DNA from 4 places in the Rhizobium sp. NZLR1 genome. Region 4 is predicted to be linked to each of the others. Evidence: riboswitches for the same ligand, from Rfam matches in the RefSeq annotation. Region 4 holds a riboswitch; each other region holds the start of a gene.
What was found. A riboswitch is a leader RNA that binds a small molecule or an ion and turns the genes downstream of it on or off. The one in region 4 is predicted to bind cobalamin.
Positions count from the first base shown of each region.

Region 1: it holds a riboswitch for cobalamin, as region 4 does, so the genes downstream of both, cobU (bifunctional adenosylcobinamide kinase/adenosylcobinamide-phosphate guanylyltransferase) here and nrdH (glutaredoxin-like protein NrdH) in region 4, are expected to answer to the same signal.
Region 2: it holds a riboswitch for cobalamin, as region 4 does, so the genes downstream of both, J3O30_RS14180 (ABC transporter substrate-binding protein) here and nrdH (glutaredoxin-like protein NrdH) in region 4, are expected to answer to the same signal.
Region 3: it holds a riboswitch for cobalamin, as region 4 does, so the genes downstream of both, J3O30_RS18310 (CbtB domain-containing protein) here and nrdH (glutaredoxin-like protein NrdH) in region 4, are expected to answer to the same signal.

Region 1 is NZ_CP071632.1:2,684,202-2,689,170, forward strand. It holds gene cobW (cobalamin biosynthesis protein CobW) at 1-660, opposite strand, end outside; gene cobU (bifunctional adenosylcobinamide kinase/adenosylcobinamide-phosphate guanylyltransferase) at 665-1,189, opposite strand; cobalamin riboswitch at 1,321-1,717, opposite strand; gene J3O30_RS13395 (chloride channel protein) at 1,971-3,761, shown strand; gene J3O30_RS13400 (adenylate/guanylate cyclase domain-containing protein) at 3,788-4,876, opposite strand.
Region 2 is NZ_CP071632.1:2,836,128-2,841,096, forward strand. It holds gene J3O30_RS14170 (ABC transporter ATP-binding protein) at 1-93, opposite strand, end outside; gene J3O30_RS14175 (iron ABC transporter permease) at 90-1,121, opposite strand; gene J3O30_RS14180 (ABC transporter substrate-binding protein) at 1,127-2,143, opposite strand; cobalamin riboswitch at 2,317-2,573, opposite strand; gene blh (bifunctional sulfur transferase/dioxygenase Blh) at 2,829-4,109, opposite strand; gene J3O30_RS14190 (cupin domain-containing protein) at 4,645-4,969, opposite strand, start outside.
Region 3 is NZ_CP071632.1:3,705,300-3,710,268, forward strand. It holds gene J3O30_RS18290 (sensor histidine kinase) at 1-831, opposite strand, end outside; gene J3O30_RS18295 (sulfite oxidase-like oxidoreductase) at 1,023-1,685, shown strand; gene J3O30_RS18300 (hypothetical protein) at 1,670-2,302, opposite strand; gene J3O30_RS18305 (CbtA family protein) at 2,354-3,100, opposite strand; gene J3O30_RS18310 (CbtB domain-containing protein) at 3,114-3,323, opposite strand; adenosylcobalamin (AdoCbl) riboswitch at 3,337-3,479, opposite strand; gene J3O30_RS18315 (histidine phosphatase family protein) at 3,557-4,111, shown strand; gene J3O30_RS18320 (bifunctional diguanylate cyclase/phosphodiesterase) at 4,564-4,969, shown strand, end outside.
Region 4 is NZ_CP071632.1:4,060,409-4,065,377, reverse strand. It holds gene J3O30_RS19985 (helix-turn-helix domain-containing protein) at 1-94, opposite strand, end outside; gene J3O30_RS19980 (heavy metal translocating P-type ATPase) at 166-2,439, shown strand; cobalamin riboswitch at 2,768-2,993, shown strand; gene nrdH (glutaredoxin-like protein NrdH) at 3,263-3,484, shown strand; gene nrdI (class Ib ribonucleoside-diphosphate reductase assembly flavoprotein NrdI) at 3,498-3,902, shown strand; gene nrdE (class 1b ribonucleoside-diphosphate reductase subunit alpha) at 3,881-4,969, shown strand, end outside.

The sequences.
Region 1 (4,969 bases), 1.4 Mb from region 4:
GGCCGACACCTCGCCATTTTTCGCCTCGATCATCACCGGCTTGCGCACCGTGCGGGAGGCGACCTCGTCGCGAACCCTGATAAGGCCGGCAGCGTCGATCAGGTCGGTCTTGTTGAGTACGATCAGATCGGCGCAAGTCAGCTGATCCTCGAACAACTCCTCGATCGGGCTTTCGTGATCGAGCGATTCATCTGCGCCGCGCGCCGCCTCGACGGCATCGTGGTCGTCGGCGAAACGGCCGGCGGCGACAGCCGCGCTGTCGACCACGGTAATGACGCCATCGACCGTCACCTGGGTGCGAATGTCAGGCCAATTGAAGGCCGCGACCAGCGGCTGCGGCAGGGCAAGGCCCGAGGTTTCGATGACGATATGGTCGGGCCGCTGTTCACGCTCGAGCAACTTCGTCATCGTCGGGATGAAATCGTCGGCGACGGTGCAGCAGATGCAGCCATTGGTCAGCTCGATGATATCGTCCTCGGTGCAATTGTCAGCGCCGCAGCCCTTCAGCACCTCGCCATCGACGCCGAGATCGCCGAACTCGTTGATGATGAGCGCGATCTTTTTGCCGCCGGCATTGGTGAGCAGGTTGCGGATCATCGTCGTCTTGCCGGCGCCGAGAAAGCCGGTAATGACGGTTGCGGGAATTTTCTGCTGGTTCATGAACTTAACCCTTCATTTTCAACGGCAGGCCTGCCGCGATGAAATAGACTTCGGCGGCCTTGGCCGCAATTGATTGGTGCAGCCGGCCGGCATGATCGCGGAATTCCCGCGCCATGCGATTATCCGGCACGATGCCGAGGCCGACCTCATTGGAAACGAAAACGAGCTGCGCCTTCGCCTGCGGCAGAAAATCGGTGAGCGCGGCAAATTCCGCCGCCATATCGCGCTCATCCATCATCAGATTGGTGACCCAGAGTGTCAGGCAATCGATGAGCACGACGCCGCCCTCGCGGTCGATAGCGTCAAGCTTGCCGACGAGATCGAGCGGCTCTTCATGCGTCGTCCAGGACGGGCCGCGATCGGCTCTATGTTGGGCAATGCGCGCCTGCATTTCCTCATCCCAGGCGCGGCCGGTCGCGAGATAATGGCGGTCGAGGCCGATCGAAATGACAAGGGACTCGGCGAAGCGGGATTTCCCCGAACGGGCGCCGCCGAGGATGAAGACGGTGTTGGAGGGAGCGGTCGTCATGCGCAGACGCCCCTTTGGTGGGATGCCGCACCCCACCCACTCGATCGCGCCGCACAAGGCCGCGCCGAATTCAATCGTTCAGCCAAAACAACCTCCGTGCTGGCAGCGGGCCTCTTGCCCAGGGTTGGGCTTCTCGCCCGGCACGGGATGGCAGGTCTCCTGGCTCGCGGTTATCGGCCGCGATCGGGGCAGACCGGAAACCGGTCGCCCTGATCGTGCCAGCGGATCTGCCTCGCCTTCCCGGCTGCATCGATGAAAAGGTGGACGATTCGTAGACTTAAGAGGCGTCCGACCCCGGTTGATCATCATGCATGTCCAGTGGCTTTTCCGGCATGTCGCCCGTCCCGCCCGCTTGCATTATTGCAAGCCGCCGGCCGGAAGGGCTCGATGCCGGATGGAAGACCCTGACCGCTCTACAGTCGCGGGGTCGGCTGTGATGAAGGCGCCCGGCTTGGGTCCGCCCCGTCACATTCCCTTTTCATCCGGAAGGCGTAACACCGATCCGGAACCATCCGTTATATCCGAGGATGGTCAGGTGACCATCCGTTGAGGGATGGTTAGGCAAGCTCAGGGGTGAAGTCAACCGCCCTCGACGGCCGGCAGTGGCTAGACAGGCGAGGCAACGCCAGCAACACGACTTACCCTACCTAAAACATCGTCATTTATCAGATACTTACGTCACAAATATTTATCCAGGGCGCCGGCTTTTCGCCACAATTGCACTGCAAGCGGACTGCGCCATCGCCCTTGACCGGGCCTCTTCCTGCCTAGTTGTCTTGCCATGCTTATGAAATTGGATCGGCGCCGGTTCCGAGCGCTGCGTGTTTTCTTCGACCCGGGGCGGCTGCGGGCGCTGACCCGCCGCAGTGAGGTCGGCCTGTCGCTGGCGGGTGCCGTCGTCGGCATCACCTCGGGTCTCGCCGTCACCGGCATGAGCTACGTCTCCAATCAACTGCATCAGATGGTCTTCGGCATCGACGACAGCGAGCGGCTGAGCTCGTCGGTGATCGACGACAAGCTGCTGCTTCTCACTGCCCCCGTCATCGGTGGCGTCCTGCTCGGCCTGTTGCTGTCCGTACTGGCGAAACGGCGCAAGAAACCGATGGTTGACCCGATCGAGGCCAATGCGCTGCATGGCGGCCGCCTGTCCTTGACCGACAGCATCATCGTTGCCGTGCAGAACCTGATTTCCAACGGGTTCGGCGCCTCCGTCGGCCTCGAGGCCGGCTATACCCAGCTTGCCGCCGGCCTCGCCTCGAAATTCGGCCTGAAGCTGCAGCTTCGCCGCTCCGATCTGCGCACCCTCGTCGGCTGCGGCGCGGCGGGCGCTATCGCCGCTGCCTTCAACGCGCCGCTGACCGGCGCCTTCTACGCCTTCGAGCTGATCATCGGCACCTATACGATCGTCTCGCTGACCCCTGTGGTCGTCTCGGCCCTGGTTTCCACCCTCATCGCAAGGCTGCTCACCCACGGCGATTTCACCATCGACATCGGCAGCTTCGGCGCAGTCGTGCCGGCCGATTATATCCCGGCTATGCTGCTCGGTGGCTTCTGCGCTGGCGTCGGCATCCTGATCATGCAGGGCGTCTCCTTCGTCGAGGAGCTGGCGCGCAAGAGCTCGATCGCCCCGCCCTTCCGCCCGGCGCTCGGCGGCATCGTCGTCGGACTTCTGGCGATGATTTCGCCACAGGTGCTCTCGGCCGGCCACGGCGCGCTGCATCTCAATCTCTCCCGCGAGGTGGCGATCCCGGCGCTGATCGGCCTCTTCCTGTTGAAATCCCTGGCCTCGGCGATCTCGATCGGCTCCGGCTTCAGGGGCGGCCTGTTCTTCGCCTCACTGTTCATGGGCGCCCTGCTCGGCAAGCTCTTTGCCTATTGCGGCCCCTATTTCGCCGATGCGACGCTGACGCCCGTCATCTATGCCGTCGTCGGCATGAGCTCGCTCGCCGTCGCCGTCATCGGCGGGCCGCTGACGATGACGTTCCTGGCGCTCGAAATCACCGGCGATTTTCCGATCACCGCTCTAGTGCTCGCCGCCGTCATCACCTCCTCACTCGTCGTCCGCTCAACCTTCGGCTATTCCTTCGCCACCTGGCGCTTCCACCTGCGCGGCGAAAGCATCCGTAGCGCCCACGACGTCGGCTGGATCCGTAACCTGACGGTGGACAAGCTGATGCGCGCCGACGTCAAGACCGCAAGGGCGGGTATTTCGCTGGAGGAATTCAAGCAGGCTTTCCCGATCGGCTCGACCCAGCGCGTCATCCTCGTCGAGGAGAGCGACAAATATGCAGGCCTCGTGCTGGTGCCGGAGATCTACGCCAACCCGACCGACGCGCAGGACGAGGGCACGACGCTTGCCGATTTCATCCACTACCGCAACGATTTCCTGCAGCCGCAGATGAATGCCAGGCAGGCGGCGGCGATCTTCGACAAGAGCGAAAGCGAAGCACTCGCCGTCGTCAACAACCTGATCGAACGCAAGGTGATCGGCCAGCTCAGCGAAAGCTATACGCTGCGCCGCTACAGTGAAGAACTTGACCGTCGCCGTCGTGAGGTCTCAGGCGAGATCTGAACTTGGTCGCGCCTTTGATCGGCGCTTCATGACACAGAGTTGGCGAGCTTGAAGACGTCGGCCCGCTTTGAAACTCCACGCAATTCGAACGACCCGAGATACTCGCAAGCCACCGTACAGTTGGCCGCGAAACTCTCCGACAGCAGAAGGTGCTGCTCAAGCGTACCGCAGAGTTTCTCCAGCCGCGAAGCCTCGTTGACCGCCCTGCCGATCACCGTGAAGTCGAGCCTGCCGTGAGCGCCGACATTTCCGTAGAAAAGCTCGCCTAGATGCAGCACGACATCGATGCCGATATCGGGGCCTCCATTGCGCGTCCGCTCGCGATTGAGCTCTTCGTTTGCCTTCAGCAGATTCTGTGCCGAAGCCAACGCAGCCTTACACGCCCTTTGCGGATCCTCGGCGTCCGTCGGAAAGATCGCCAGCACGCTGTCGCCCATGAACTTGAGGATCTCGCCGGAATTTTCCTCGACATGCCGGTCGATCAGCTCGAAATGCTCGTTGAGAAACCCGACGATCTCGCCTGGCTGGTAGGCCTCGGTCAGCGCCGTGAAATTGCGGAGGTCGGCAAGCAGGATGGCGGCATCGATGGAGCCACCCATTCCCCTGCGGGTTTCGCCCGCAAGGATGCGCGCACTGGTCCTGGCGCCGGTATAGACGGCGAGGATATCGGTCGCGGTCTTCGAAACCGCCACGCGGTAAGCCGCCAGCCCCAGCGCCGGGAACAGCTCTTCTATGATCGCCAGCTGTTGATCGGAAAATCCGCCCGGCGCGTCGCTCGTCAGCGAGAATCCGAGCCCGCGCAGCGCGACTTCCTTCGGGAATTCGAACAGGCTGATCACGTGATCCGTGCCACCGGCGAGCGCGAATTCGTTGAGTTCGCTGTAATCGAGCCCCTCGCCGCTCGCCAGGTTCCATCGCCCCTTTGTTTCGCCGCGGCTCAAAAGGTGAAAGATCGGCGTCTTCTCGAAGTCACGTTCCGTCTCACTGCCGTGCTCCGCATTTTCAAGGACAGTCGCACCGCCCCGCATGAAATTAGCCGAAACGCCGCGATACATGGGATGGAGGGACGGCATTCTGATACTCGCCCGCCAGATCGGAAATCCGTCCGCGATCAGCCGGTCGCACAGACCGGCGACGAGGTCGCCAATATGCTCGCTGGTGATCCCCTGCTCTATAAGCCATTGAATATGATTTTTAATTTTTCAATC
Region 2 (4,969 bases), 1.2 Mb from region 4:
GAGCACCTTGCCCTTTGCCACCGTCAGGCTGACGCCGTTGACGATGACCGTGTCGCCGGCGGCGAAACTCACCGCATCGATGGTAATGCTCATGCACTCCTCCGGACGCGATAGAGGATGACGGCGAAGGCCGGCGCGCCGAAGAGCGCCGTGACGACGCCGATCGGCAGGACCTGCTGCGGGATGATGATGCGCGAGACGATATCGGCGCCGACCATGTAGATTGCGCCGCCGAGCGCCGTTGCCGGCAGCAGCCGCCGATGGCCCGGCCCGACGAGAAAGCGGGCGGCATGCGGAATGACGAGGCCGACGAAGCCAATCGAGCCCACCACGCTGACGACGCTTGCCGTCATCGCCGCCGTCAGGCCGAACAGCAGGATCTGGACGCGGCGCACGGCAATGCCGAGCGAGGCCGCCGCATCCGTGCCGAAGGAGAAGGCGTCGAGCGCCCTGACATGGGCCATGCAGATGACGAAGCCGGCAAGCGCGATCGGCACCGAGAGATAGACATCCGGCCAGCGCACGCCGCTGAGCGACCCCAGAAGCCAGAACAGGATGCCGCGCGCCTGCTCGGCATTCGCCGATGTCGTCACTATGTAGGAGGTCAGCGCATTGAAGAGCTGCGAGCCGGCGACGCCGCAAAGGATGATGCGCTCGCCGGTTCCCCCCGCACCCGTCGCAAGGAAGCCGATCAGCAGAAAGGCGATGACCGCGCCGATGAAGGCGCCGCTCGACAGGCCGAAAACACCGTAGCCGAAGCCGAGGATCATCACGCAGACCGCTCCCGTCGAGGCGCCGGCAGAGATGCCGAGCACGTAGGGTTCGGCCAGCGGATTGCGCAGCAGCGCCTGCAGCACGGCGCCACAGAGCGAGAGCGACGCGCCGGCGCTGGCCGCAACCAGCGCCCGGCTCAGCCGATAATCCCAGACGATGCCCTGGTGGATGCGGCTGAGCTCGAAATCCGTGCCGAACAGCCGGTTCGACACCGCCTCCGCCGTGGTCGCTAGCGGGATCGCGATCTCCCCGATCGAAACAGCGAGACTGATCATCAGCCCGAGAAGCAGAAAGGCAGAAATGGTGAGCGCGCCAAGCGCCCACCATCCGTGTTGTCTGACCGACATTGCCTTCACTGCGAGAGACCGAAGGACTTGATGCCGTTCGCCAAGGTCTCGATGCCGTCGATCGTACGGATCGTCGGGTTCATCGATTGCGCGTCCATCATCACGAAGTGCTCGTTCTTGACCGCGTCAAGCTCCTTGGTCACCGGGTCGTTCTCGAGAAAATCGATCTTGACCTTCGGATCGTCGGCGGCGTAGCGGCGCCGGTCCATGGTCGCCAACACGATAACCGCCGGGTTCGCCTGAGAAATGGTTTCCCAGCCAACCAGCGGCCATTCCTCTTCGGTTGTCACGACATTCCTGGCGCCGATCGCCTTCAGGATATAGGCAGGCGCGCTGTTCTTGCCAGCGATGAAAGCATCGCCATTGACTTGCTTGCTGGAGAACCAGAAGACGATGGGCAGGTTCTTGCCCGATGCGCCTGATATCGACGCGACGGCATCCGCCTCGCGCTTCTTCAACTTGGAAATCAGCGCATCGCCGCGCTCCTTCACGTCGAAGATCTCCGAGAGCTCGGCGATCTCACGGTAGACCAGCTCCATCGTGAACAGCTCCTTGCGCACACCGTCGCCGCCATCGGTGTTGACCTTGGCGACGCAATCGGCCGGCGCGAGATAGGTATTGATCCCGAGATCCTGGAACTGCTCCCGCTTGCCGACGGAGCCCTGCGCGCCGACATGCCATTCGAACTCGGCCGCCACCAGGTCGGGCTCCCGCCCAACAACGGATTCGAAGCTCGGATCATTGTCGGCGAGACGCTTTATCTTGCTGTTAGCCTCGGCATATTGCGGCAGGACGGGACCGACCCAGACGGCCGTACCAGCAATCTTCTCGGCAAGGTCGAGCGAGAAGAGAATTTCAGTCATGCCCTGGCCGATCGAAACGATCTTCGACGGCGCCTTCTGGAACGTCACCTGCTGACCGCAATTGGTGATGGTCAAAGGATATTGGGTGGCGGCAAGGCTCGGTGCCGCAAGGCCGATCAGCCCGAAGGCAAATGTCATGGTGGCGAGAATCTGGCGCATGAAAAACCTCGATTGAAGAGAAAAAGCATGGTTATGCCGCACCCGCGGCCGAAGGCACGGTGATACGTGCGCTAACCGCAGGAGGCCCAATCGAGACGGATGCATGCCGAAATTCGGCGAAGGTTCAGAAGGTCAATCATGTCTGTTCCTTGTCCGGGCATCCCCGCCCGGTTGATTGGATCGTGATTGACGGCAGGTCTCCTGGCTTGCGGATATCCGTCGGTTCATCCGCCTTCCCGCGATATCTCGCAGTGGCAGGGCTATAAGCCCTTCAGAGATGGCCAGTCGCTGGCCACACCTGAGATGATCGACAATCCGCATACAGTTGCGGGGGCAGCCACGGTCTCGGTCCCTGCTGGGTCGTCCTTACCGTGTTCCCTATTAATCCCCTTGGAGTCATCTTCAGGGAACCGTCGCCCCCAGTTACGTCGCCTGCCCGCAAGACGTCAATGCCTATTGCGGAGGATTGGGTTCGTGCGGGTGAAAAATAGAGACGGAACGTAGGGGGCCTGTTGGCCGGTGTAATACCTGCATCCTCGCCTCCTCAGGATGAGGCTCTCTTGAGCGTTGGCGCCGCTTTCTCCCGTTCCCGCTGTCGTGAGCGCGGCATCCGCCAACGTCCCTGATGCTGATGTGCGCAGCCCGAGAGGGCGAAACCTCGAAGCACGCCGCACGCTACTTCTTGCTACAACGCATCCAGCGGTATCTTCAGATACCGCCGCCCATTTCCCTCCGGCTCCGGCAATCTGCCTCCCCGAATATTCACCTGTAGCGCGTGCAACATCAGTTTCGGCTTCGGCAGCGTGCGGTCGCGCGCCTGGCGCAGCGCCACAAAGCCGGCCTCGTCGATGCCTGATATATGCGGGTTACCGTTTTTCTGGGCGGCCACCTTGCTTTCCCAGCGCGCGTGGCGTCCGCCGGGCTGATAGTCGTGGCCGGAAAAGAGCCGGGTCTCATCGGGCAGCGACAGGATGACCTGGATCGAGTGCCAGAGGGCGCTGGCGCTGCCGCCGGGGAAATCCGTGCGCGCCGTGCCGGAATCCGGCGTAAATACGGTGTCGTGCACGAAGGCGGCATCGCCGATCAGATAGGTCACCGAAGCAAGCGTATGGCCGGGCGAAAACATCACACGGGCTTCAAGCCCACCGATCTCGAAGGTGTCGCCATCGGCAAACAGCCGGTCCCACTGCGAGCCGTCGGTTTCGAGTGCCGGCAAGTTGTAGATCTCCTTCCAGAGCACCTGGACGTCGGTGACATGGGCGCCGATCGCCGTCGGCGCGCCGGTCTTTCTCTTGAGGTAATGCGCGGCGGAGAAATGATCGGCATGCGGATGCGTGTCGAGGATCCACGCGACCGTCAGCCCCTCGCTGTCAATATGAGCGAGGATGGCGTCGGCATTCGCCGTTCCCGTCGCGCCCGACATCTCGTCGAAATCGAGCACCGGGTCGATGATGGCACAGCGTTTTGTCACCGGGTCTGAAACGACATATTGCACGCTGCAGCTGCGGGGCTCGAAGAAAGCCTTCACACCAGCCGCCTGCCCAGCCCGCTTTTCCAGCCAGCGGCGTGCGCCGGCAAGATCGAAGCCGAGTCTTTGGCCGAAGACCTCGACCTCTCCGGGCTGCATCCGCCCGTCGAGCACCTCTCCCAGCACATAGAGCGTCAGCGCCCGTGTGCCGCTCTTGCAATGAGCAACGACCGGCCCCTTCGCCTGCGTCATCGCCATCTGGAAAGCGCGGATATCGGCCTCGGTGATCTCGGCCCCTTTCACCGGCACGAAGCTGTAGGCGAGCCCCGCGGCAGCAGCAGCAGCCTTTTCCGCGGCATTGCCAGGCTGCCCCGGCTCCTCGCCATCCGGCCGGGCATTGATGACGCCGGCAAAGCCGTTTGCCGCAAAAGCGGCAAAGCCCGCGGCAGCGGGCTGTCCCGTCACCGATATCAGCTCATTGACCCTCACGGATGTCATCGAAGCCCCCATGCTACCTGCATCATGCAGTATCGCATGTATATCGATACAATCTCACAAGTATATTGCCGAGCGCAAGAATAGGCGTTTGGCTCTCCCCGCGCCTGCGGCAAGTCCGCAAACCTGAATGATGCCGGCTACGCCATCGAAGCCGCCTTCAACCGCGCCTTCTCCCGCGCCTTCGCCATCCCGCCGGTCGCCTGGCGGGCGATGGCGCGGGAATAGAGCGAGAGTGGGCGTCAGACATCGAGCCGATAGCATTCACCTGGTCGGCAAAGCTTCCGCATCCTGCCCTTTTCCGCCAGCCCCGGCGCCCCCCAAGAGAGCCTCATCCTGAGGTGCCCCGAAGGAGCCTCGAAGGACGAGGCGGGCGCTCGGCGCGGCGGCAATATTGATGCGGAGCAGTGCCGCCGCGTGTCCTTCGAGGCTCCGCCCTGCGGGCTCCGCACCTCAAGGATGAGCAGCGTTGGAGGACGCCGCCCCCATAAGCTCCGTTGTCAATCTTACGCAAGGCCGCGATGGTCGATCAGCGCCATCATGGGCTCTTCAATCCGAGCGCCAGCGTCATGTCGTTGATGATCCCCAATCGCGCTTCGATCACCGCGATTTTCGCGGGCGTATCAGCACCGAAGGCGTCGATATCGATGAACAATTGCTCACATCCGCCCGGCGTCACCATGCCGAACATCTGACCGGGTTCGTCGCTTATGTTTCGCCAGCTGTGCTGTACATGCGGCGGCAGAACGACGACGCTTCCCGCAGGCGCATCGAACTCCTCGTCGCCGCATTGAAATTGGTAGAGCCCATGGATGACTCGAAAGACTTCCGTCTCCCGCGTATGCGTGTGCGGGGCCGGACCA
Region 3 (4,969 bases), 360 kb from region 4:
GCGGATGGAACTCGTCTCCATCAGCACGTTCACCGTCCAGTCCTCGGCCGGCATGTAGTGCGACAGCACCAGATATTCGCTCGAACCGCGCTCGCCAGTGAGCGTCATCAGCTCGTGCGGCTCAAGGCGCTGGCGGGTCACTGGCAGTGCCGTCAGCCTGGCATTGGCATAACGCCGCGACGCTTCCGTTCGCGCTATGCGGTCGGCCGTCAGCGGCAGGATTGCACCGTAGAGCCATTCCGGGCTGCCGGACATGAAGATGATGCCCTCCGGATCGGAGACGAAGATCTTGTATTCGCCGCCGCCCCAGGAGGATTCGATCATGTCGATATCGACCTTGAAGACGATGACGCCGCGAATATCCGCGCCGGCCCGGATCGGCGCAGCGAAATAATAGCCCCGCTTCAGCGAGGTGGTGCCGAGCGCATAGAACCGCGCCTGCCAGCCTTCGATCGCCTCCTGGAAATAGGGCCGATAGCTGAAATTCTGTCCGACGAAGCTTCCCGGTCCATCGTAATTGCTCGCCGCGATCGTCTCTCCGTCCGGCTTGACCACATAAATGTCGGAGGATTTCAGCAGCCCGTTGATCTCCTTGAGATAGAGATTGGCCGCGCCGCGCAGTGCTGCATCTTCAGGCGCACTCACCAGTTCCTTGATATCGTCGTGATCGGCGATCAGCGCCGGAAGCGCCTCGTAGCGGTTGAGATGACCGCTGAGCGCCGAGACGGCAAGGCGCAGCGCCGTTCTCGCCTGCGCCGAAGCTTCCCCCATATAGGCGCGCGTCGCGATCGCGCCTCCATAGGTGAAGAAGACGAAGATGATCAGCGGCATCACCAGCAGCGCCGCTATCGCACGATATCTCGAAGACAGATCCTGCTCCTCCCCTTTCTGCCTCCACTCCCCAGTGAGGCATACCCGACGGCACAAGTCTAATAATACCCACAGTGATTTCCAAGGGCCCGTCGAAACTTGACACCCGGCAAAGGCCGATGTCCTATTGCGGCATCGTAGGGAACCCGATCATGAGCGACGACCAGACGCCCGCCGACAGCAAGCTCACCAGCTCCAAGCGTCGATGGGCGGCTGAAGGTAAATTCCTGACCGGCCGCATCAGCCGTCCCGAAGCTGAGCGCCTGCCGCCCGGCCAGCACCTCGTCAAAAACTGGCCGGTGCTCGATCTCGGCCAGCAGCCCGTCATCTCCACGAATAGCTGGCGTCTCGAGCTGCGCGGCCTCGTCGAAACGCCGCTCACCCTAACCTGGACCGACTTCCAGGCGATCGAGCAGAGCACCAAGGTCAGCGATATCCACTGCGTCACCACCTGGTCGCGCTACGACAACAAATGGAAAGGCGTTTCGACCCGCGATCTGCTCGATCGCGCCATGCCAAAGCCCGAAGCCGGTTACGTCATGCTGACGAGTTATGACGGCTATACCACCAACCTGCCGCTTGCCGATTTCGCCGCCGAGGATGCGATCCTTGCGACATCGTGGGAATGCCTGCCGCTGACGCCGGATCACGGCGGCCCGATGCGCCTCGTCGTACCGCATCTCTATTTCTGGAAAAGCGCCAAATGGCTGCGCCGCATCGAGCTGATGCCCGCCGACCAGGCCGGCTTTTGGGAAAAGAACGGTTACCACATCTATGGCGATCCGTGGCGCGAGCAGCGCTATTCCGACGATTGAGCCTTCGGCCGCAGAAAGCGGCCCAGCGCAAACGTCACAAGGGCGAACAGAGCGGCGAGCCCCGTCAGCGACGCCATGCTGGCGGGATGAAACGGCACTTTGCTCCAGCGCGGCTTGACGACATCGGCTGTGTTGAAGGCCTCGCCGCTGAACCTGCAAGTGATGAGCGCCAGGCTGCGCCGCACCATGTCGGCATCGACCGCGGAAATGATTTCATTAGCCGCAACGGCCTCCCGCGGCATCTCACGCATCTCAAGCAATACCGCCTTGGCCGCCGCGAGATAAGCATGAGCACATTCGTTGAACGGGCTCTCCTCGTCGCTCACGCTGCCCGGCATCCGCCCCCAGAGACAATAGGAATATTGGATTTCGGCATAGTTCAGAACGCGCCGGAACAGCTCGTTTGTATCAGTCGCGCGTGACGCCAACCCGATAATTTCGCCGCGGTAGTCTGAAATCACCGCCATCTCGCCATGCGAGATTTCCGGGATATCGAGGCCGGTATCGCTGCCGCCGACGCTGCGGCTATGGGCAAGCGCGTTTTCGCCAACCGCACAAAACCAAGCGGCGGCGGCAAACGCCGTCGACAGAATCGATATGGTTTTGCTGCTTTTCATACTCGCTCGAAAAACTTGAGGGCGCCGGCAAGGCGGCGCCCCTCGATGCGTTCAGTGAAATGCCGGTGCCGGTCGAGCCCGCTGCCCGCCCTTCACGGCAAGCAGCTTTTCCGCCAGCGCTCCGAAGCCAAGACCGAGCGTTGCCCAGAGGATCACCTGCATGCCGAGCGAGGTCGTGCGGAAACGCCAGAGCACCATCGCCGAGAACTTCTCCGGCACTTCGTTGATCGACGGCAGCAAATAGAGCACCAGGCCCATGAAGACGAGATAGGTGATGCCGGCGATGATCGCCCCGTTCCACAGACCGAAACGCTCGGAAAGGCGCCGCGACAGCGCCACCGCGGCAATCAAAGCAGCGATCGAGACGACGATCATCAGGAAGAACAGCTCGGTCCTGACGCCGATCGTATCGGGATTGCCGACCGCCGGCGGATTGGCCGGATACTTGATGCCGGGAACGACGACGATCGCCACGAAGGCGGCAAGGGCGATGACCGCCGAGGTGCCGCGTGCCGAAAGCCTGCTGATGCGGCCGTGCACGAAAGCGAAAGCGAGCGCGAAAAGCCCGCCGACGGCAATGCTGTAGGCCATGACGCCGGTGAAGAGGCCAAGACCGGCCTGCGTGGCACGGCTGACGATCTCAGGTTCGGCAGCTTCGCCCGCCGCCTGGGCGCTCGCCTCCTCGAAGGCGATCGCCGCATCGACCAGCGGCTCGCCGAAGATATGCGCGAAAGCAAAAACCAGAATGCCAGCGATCAACCCCGCGAGCATGCCGCGAAGTAGAAGATTTCCGACCATGTCAGGATCCCCCTTAGTGGCAGGGAAAGCCGAGGAGATGACGGCCGTCATGCACGAATTCGTGCACATACATGCCGTTGAACAGCGCCATCGCGCCTTCCTCGGTGCCGACGAAATAGATGGCGATCAGCATCAACAGGCCGCCGAAGATCGCCCAAGGCAGGATTTCTCCTACCGGGATTGGCGCCGGTGCCGCGACGGGCGCAAAAGTGGTGTCAGACATGTATTCCTCCGGGAATGACGCGTTCAGTCGAAAGAGTGCTTATGCGGCAGGGTCTGACTTCCAGCGCGAAGAACCTTCGACACGCTGGTCACAGCGGCGCGACCGTGCCGGATTTACACCGGCTTCCAAACCCGCAACAGCACGGTTATATCTGCAGGCCGAAGAGCCTGTCAACGAAACTTCATGAAGCGGCGAAGGGCTGTTCCCACCGCTATCCGGAGATCGCAACGACCGTGAATACGCGTCTTATCTGGATCTGCCACGGCGCGACGGCAGCGAGCCGCAAGGCCCTGTTCCCGCTCGATGAACCGCTGGACAACAAGGCCGCGGAAGAAGCGGCCAGGATGACCGCCCTGCCCCGCGCCGATCGTATTGTCACCAGCCCGGCTTTGCGCGCCCGCCAGACGGCCGAAGCCCTCGGCCTCGACGCCCGGATAGATCAGGCGCTTCGCGACTGCGATCACAGGCGCTGGGCCGGCAGGTCGATCGCCGCGATCGAGGCAGAAGAGCCGGAGAACCTCATGGCCTGGATGTGCGATCCTGAAGCGGCTCCGCACGGGGGCGAGAGCCTTGTTGATCTCAGAACACGTGTCGGCGGTTGGATGGACAATGAATCCGCTCTCGGCGGCCATGTGATCGCCGTCAGCCACGCGGCCGTCATCCGAGCGGCGATCGCGTACGTACTTCAGGCGCCGCTCTCCTCCTTCTGGCTCGTCGACGTCGAGCCGCTTGGCATTGTTCGCATGACCAGCAATGGACGGCGCTGGTCTCTGCGATTCCAGCATTAGCGATCCCTCATTTTATCCAGCCTTACACAAGCAAATCGCGTCATCTCTATTGAACCCGGTTCTACCGGGACTACTTCCTTGTCCCAAGGAGATGGAAGACATGACATATGACTGGAGTGGGGAGCGCACGCGGCGCCTGCGTTTGGTGCGTGTCGCCACAATTGCGGTTCTGGTCGGTCTCATCGTCAGCGTACCGCTGCTGATCGTTACCGCCTGAAGCACGAAAAGGGCGAGCGGTGCCACGGCACGCTCGCCTTCGTTCTTTCCCCCGCCTGCCGGTCTGCAACCACGACGACGATCGCGCTCAGCGTTTTACCCGGTTCCGCGAAAGCGCCCTCAGTCCCTCCACGGCACAGCCATAGGCTGCCCCTCTGATAATTCGCCTTCTGGTTTCAACGAACATTTCAGACTTTCATGATTACTTCGGCGCGGGTGGAGTCGGAGAAGACCATATGCCGGTGTTTTTCCAAAGCAAGGCCGGAAGGCAATGCGTGTCGATTGTCGGGCTTGGGATAACCCTCTGGCTCCTCGGCGCGCTGTTGCAGCTTGACGACAGCCTTGTCTTCTTCATGACCGGTTTCGGCGAATACGGCGCCGACAAGCTCGTTCTGGCGCTCGGTATCGCCGGCGCCATGAGCTTCATCTATTCGGTGCTGCGCATCGCCGACCTGCGCAAGGAAACCGAACTGCGCGCCGCCGCTCAGGCGAAGGCCGATTGGACCGCCACCCACGACCATCTGACCAAACTGCCGAACCGCTACGCCTTCGAGCGCAAGATTCTCTCACGGCCAGTCAAGGACGACGAGTACGAGGTCGAAGAGTGGAGCCGCAACGTCACCATCTTCTCCGTCGATCTCG
Region 4 (4,969 bases):
GGGCCGCAAGCAGGCCGATGCTCTCATAATAGCGCACCGTCGGCACCTTGACGCCGCTTTGGCGTGCAGCTTCGCCGATCGTGATCTTTTTCATGATTTTCCTCTTGCACCTCTAGCCGCTAGAGGATGTAGGAGGGATGCTTCTGTTTGACAAGGAAGCGGTTCATGGCTGAGACGAACGAGACACGATACCGGGTTGGCGGTATGGATTGCGCCGCCTGCGCGACCAAGATCGACACGGCCGTCAGGCGCGTGGCGGGTGTCGCCGATGTTTCGGTCTCGGTGATGGCGGGAACGATGACCGTCCGGCACGACGGCAACAGCGATCTCAAGGCGATCGAGAAGAAGGTGACGGGGCTCGGCTATTCGGTCTCGCCCTTTGCCGGAAGCACGACGCCGGCGAAAGGCCACGGCGCACACGATCATCACGACCACGGACATGATCATGGCGATCATGCGGGCCATGACCATGGAGATCACGATCATGCCAGCCATGATCACGCAGGTCACGATCATGACCACGACCATGGCCAGAAGGAAATCGAGGGGCTGCATAGGCACGACCATGCGCCGATGACCGGTCCCTGGTGGCAGAGCAAGAAGGGGCGGCTGACCATCCTTTCGGGTGCCGCACTCGTTGCTGCCTATGCTATCGACCATCTGGTGCCGGCGATCGCATCCTATGCCTTCATCGTGGCCATGCTGGTCGGGCTGGTGCCGATCGCGCGGCGCGCCGTCATGGCGGCTCTCTCCGGCACGCCGTTTTCGATCGAGATGCTGATGACGATCGCCGCCGTCGGCGCGGTCATCATCAATGCAGGCGAAGAGGCGGCAACTGTCGTGTTCCTGTTCCTCGTCGGCGAACTGCTGGAAGGGGTGGCTGCGGGCAAGGCGCGCGAAAGCATCCAGTCGCTGACGGCCCTGGTGCCGAAGAGCGCGCTGCTCGAAGACAATGGCCAGACGCGGGAGGTGCCGGCGGAAAGCCTTGCCGTCGGCGCGATTATCATGGTGCGTCCTGGCGATCGTATCTCGGCGGACGGCGTTATCATTTCAGGCGAGAGCGCGATCGATGAGGCGCCGGTGACGGGCGAGAGTACGCCGGTGCGCAAGGGCGTCGATGCCGTTGTGTTTGCCGGAACCGTGAATGGCGATGCGGTGCTCAGGGTTCGCGTCACCGCGGCCGCAGCCGACAATACCATCGCCCGTATCGTCAAGCTGGTGGAGGAAGCGCAGGAATCGAAGGCGCCGACCGAACGCTTCATCGATCGGTTCTCGCGCTATTACACGCCCGGCGTGGTGGTGGTCGCCGCACTTGTCGCGATCGTTCCGCCGCTGTTGTTCGGTGGGTCGTGGGGCGAATGGATCTATAAGGGCCTTGCCATCCTCTTGATCGGCTGCCCCTGCGCGCTTGTCATCTCGACGCCGGCGGCGATCGCCGCCTCGCTTTCTTCGGGTGCGCGGCGCGGGCTGCTGATGAAGGGCGGCGCGGTGCTGGAAACGCTCGGCAAGGTGACGATGGTCGCCTTCGACAAGACGGGCACGCTGACGGAAGGCAAACCTCAGGTGACTGATATCATTTCTTTCGGATTGAGCGAGGCGCAAGTCTTGTCGCGCGCGGCGGTGCTGGAGCAGGGCTCCAGCCATCCCCTGGCGCTGGCGATCCTCAACCGCGCCAAGGCGGACGGCGTTCCCATGCCGCCGGCCTTCGAACTGGAGGCGCTGCCGGGAAAGGGGGTCAGCGGCAAAGCCGGCGGCGAGGCGCTGGATCTTTTGTCGCCGCCCGCTGCCCGCGAACGCGGCGCACTCGGTGCTGAACAGGAGGCACGCATCACTGACCTGAACGACGAGGGCAAGAGCGTCTCGGTGCTGCTGGTCAACAATGTTGCGGCCGGGCTGATCGCCATGCGCGACGAACCGCGCGAGGACGCGCAGGCCGGGCTTGCCACGCTCAAATCAGCCGGCGTCAAGGCGATGATGCTGACAGGCGACAACAAGCGGACGGCGGCAGCCGTTGCCGGCATGCTCGGCATCGACTGGCGCGGCGAGATGATGCCTGAGGACAAGCAGCGGGTCGTCGTCGAATTGAAGCGCGAGGGCTTCGTCGTCGCCAAGGTCGGCGACGGCATCAACGACGCGCCGGCGCTGGCCGCAGCCGATATCGGCATTGCCATGGGCGGCGGCACCGACGTGGCGCTGGAGACCGCGGATGCCGCCGTGCTGCACGGGCGCGTCGGCGACGTGGCAAGGATGATCGAATTGTCCAAACGCACGATGCGCAATATCCTGCAGAATATTACCATCGCGCTCGGCCTGAAAGCGGTGTTCCTGGTGACGACGATTGCCGGCATCACCGGCCTCTGGCCGGCGATCCTCGCCGATACCGGCGCCACGGTGCTGGTGACGATCAACGCGCTGCGATTGCTTCGAGTAAGGATGTAAACATCCGATAACGTCCTTGCGGCGCTCGTCACCGTAGACCGCTGACAACGGACGCCAACCCCTCTTTCGTCATGCTCGGGCTTGTCCCGGGCATCTGCCTCCGGTCGATAGGCAGTAGATCCGCGGCACAAGGCCGAGGATGAGGCGGAGAGGGAGGTTTGTCATCAAACTGAGAGCGGCCATAGACCGGCTCTCTTCGTTCGAGCCTTGTCCACCGCCTGTTTTCCTTAAGCTTTCGTTATCCCTGTTTTTCACAGGAATGCAGTGATTTCAAACCTGCCGTAACGCAATGCACAAACCATCCATTGACGCGAATTTGGATTCGCGTACCATATCTAGTGTTCGAGGTTCCTTCGATTCGTGAGAATCGCAGGCTAAGACGGGAATACGGTGCGTTGCGCCATTATGGCGCGGCTATGCCGGAGCTGCCCCCGCAACTGTAAGCGGCGAGCAACTGTCCGATTTCAGGCCACTGGAGCATAATGCTCCGGGAAGGCTGGGCAGGATGCTTTGACCCGTGAGCCAGGAGACCTGCCTCGAACAAAACGTCCACGGGCGGGGAGTCCGGAAGGTCGCGTTGCATGGCTGCGGATGATAGCCGCGTCGCGTTTCGCAAGGCCGCTCGATCCTCCGCATGAGCCACTTCGGGGTGAAGTCATGTCAGTATCTCAGTTCAGGCCGCAACCCGCGCTAAGCAGAGGGCGGATCACGCCCGGCGGCTGAACAGGCCGCATCGTTCAAACCATCAGAGAATGTTTCGACGGATATCGCGAGATTTCCGATCGATGCCCTGCGTCCCAATCGCGTCGTCACGAGGAATATCATGACCATTACCGTCTACAGCAAACCGGCCTGCGTCCAATGTACCGCCACTTACCGCGCCCTCGACCGCCTGGGCGTCGCTTATGACATCGTCGATATCTCCGAGGATGCCGAAGCGCTCGATCGCGTCCGCAGCCTTGGCTACATGCAGGCGCCCGTCGTCATCGCCGGCGAGCAGCATTGGGCCGGCTTCCGTCCCGACATGATCAGCGCGCTCTCCTGATCGAGGCCGAACGATGGGGCTGATCGTCTATTATTCCAGCCGGTCCGAGAATACCCATCGGTTCGTCGCCAAGCTTGGAATGTGCGCGGCGCGCATTCCAACAGGTGCCGCAGACGCATTCCGTATCCGTGAACCCTTTGTGCTTGTTGTGCCGACCTACAGTGGCGACGGGGGCAAGGGGGCCGTTCCCAAGCAGGTTATCCGTTTCCTCAACGATGCGGAGAGCCGAGGACACATCCGCGGCGTGATCGCTGCGGGCAACAGCAATTTCGGCGAGACATATGGGCTCGCCGGCGACGTGATCTCACAGAAATGCCAAGTGCCGTACCTCTATAGGTTCGAGCTGCTGGGCACCGAAGCGGATGTCGCCAACGTTAAACACGGAATGGAACGATTTTGGACACGGGAACAACTCTGACGCGGGATGCGGGCGCAAAACCGCATAACACTTTTGCTCATCCCGCCGGCGAACGCCCTTTGAAAGCGGCGGAAGCGCTCGACTACCACGCGCTGAACGCGATGTTGAACCTCTATGACGACGAGGGGAGGATCCAGCTCGACAAGGACCGCATGGCGGCGAAGCAGTATTTTTTGCAGCATGTGAACCAGAACACGGTGTTCTTTCACAATCTCCGGGAAAAGCTCGATTACCTCGTGACCGAGGGTTATTATGAGCAGGAGGTTCTCGACCAGTATTCCTTCAATTTCGTGCGTGACCTGTTCGACCAGGCCTATGCCAAGAAGTTCCGCTTTCCGACCTTCCTCGGCGCCTTCAAATATTACACCAGCTATACGCTGAAGACCTTCGACGGAAAGCGTTATCTCGAACGCTACGAAGATCGTATCTGCATGGTGGCGCTGGCCTTGGCGCGTGGGCACGAGGCACTTGCCCGCGACGTGGTCGAGGAGATCATTTCCGGCCGTTTCCAGCCGGCGACGCCGACCTTCCTTAATGCCGGCAAGAAACAGCGCGGCGAGCTCGTCTCCTGCTTCCTGCTGCGCGTCGAGGACAATATGGAATCGATCGGCCGGTCGATCAATTCGGCGCTGCAGCTGTCGAAGCGCGGCGGCGGCGTGGCGCTGTCCTTGACGAACATCCGCGAGGCCGGCGCGCCGATCAAACAGATCGAAAACCAGTCGTCGGGCATCATTCCGGTGATGAAGCTGCTCGAAGACAGCTTCTCCTATGCCAATCAACTGGGCGCGCGCCAGGGCGCGGGCGCGGTCTATCTCAACGCCCATCACCCCGATATCATGCGTTTTCTCGACACCAAGCGCGAAAATGCCGACGAGAAGATCCGCATCAAGACGCTGTCGCTCGGCGTCGTCGTGCCTGACATCACCTTCGAACTCGCGAGGAATAACGAGGACATGTACCTGTTCTCGCCCTATGACGTCGAGCGCGTCTATGGCGTGCCCTTCACCGAGATTTCGGTGACGGAAAACTACCGGGAGATGGTGGCAGACGCCCGCATCGCCAAGAAG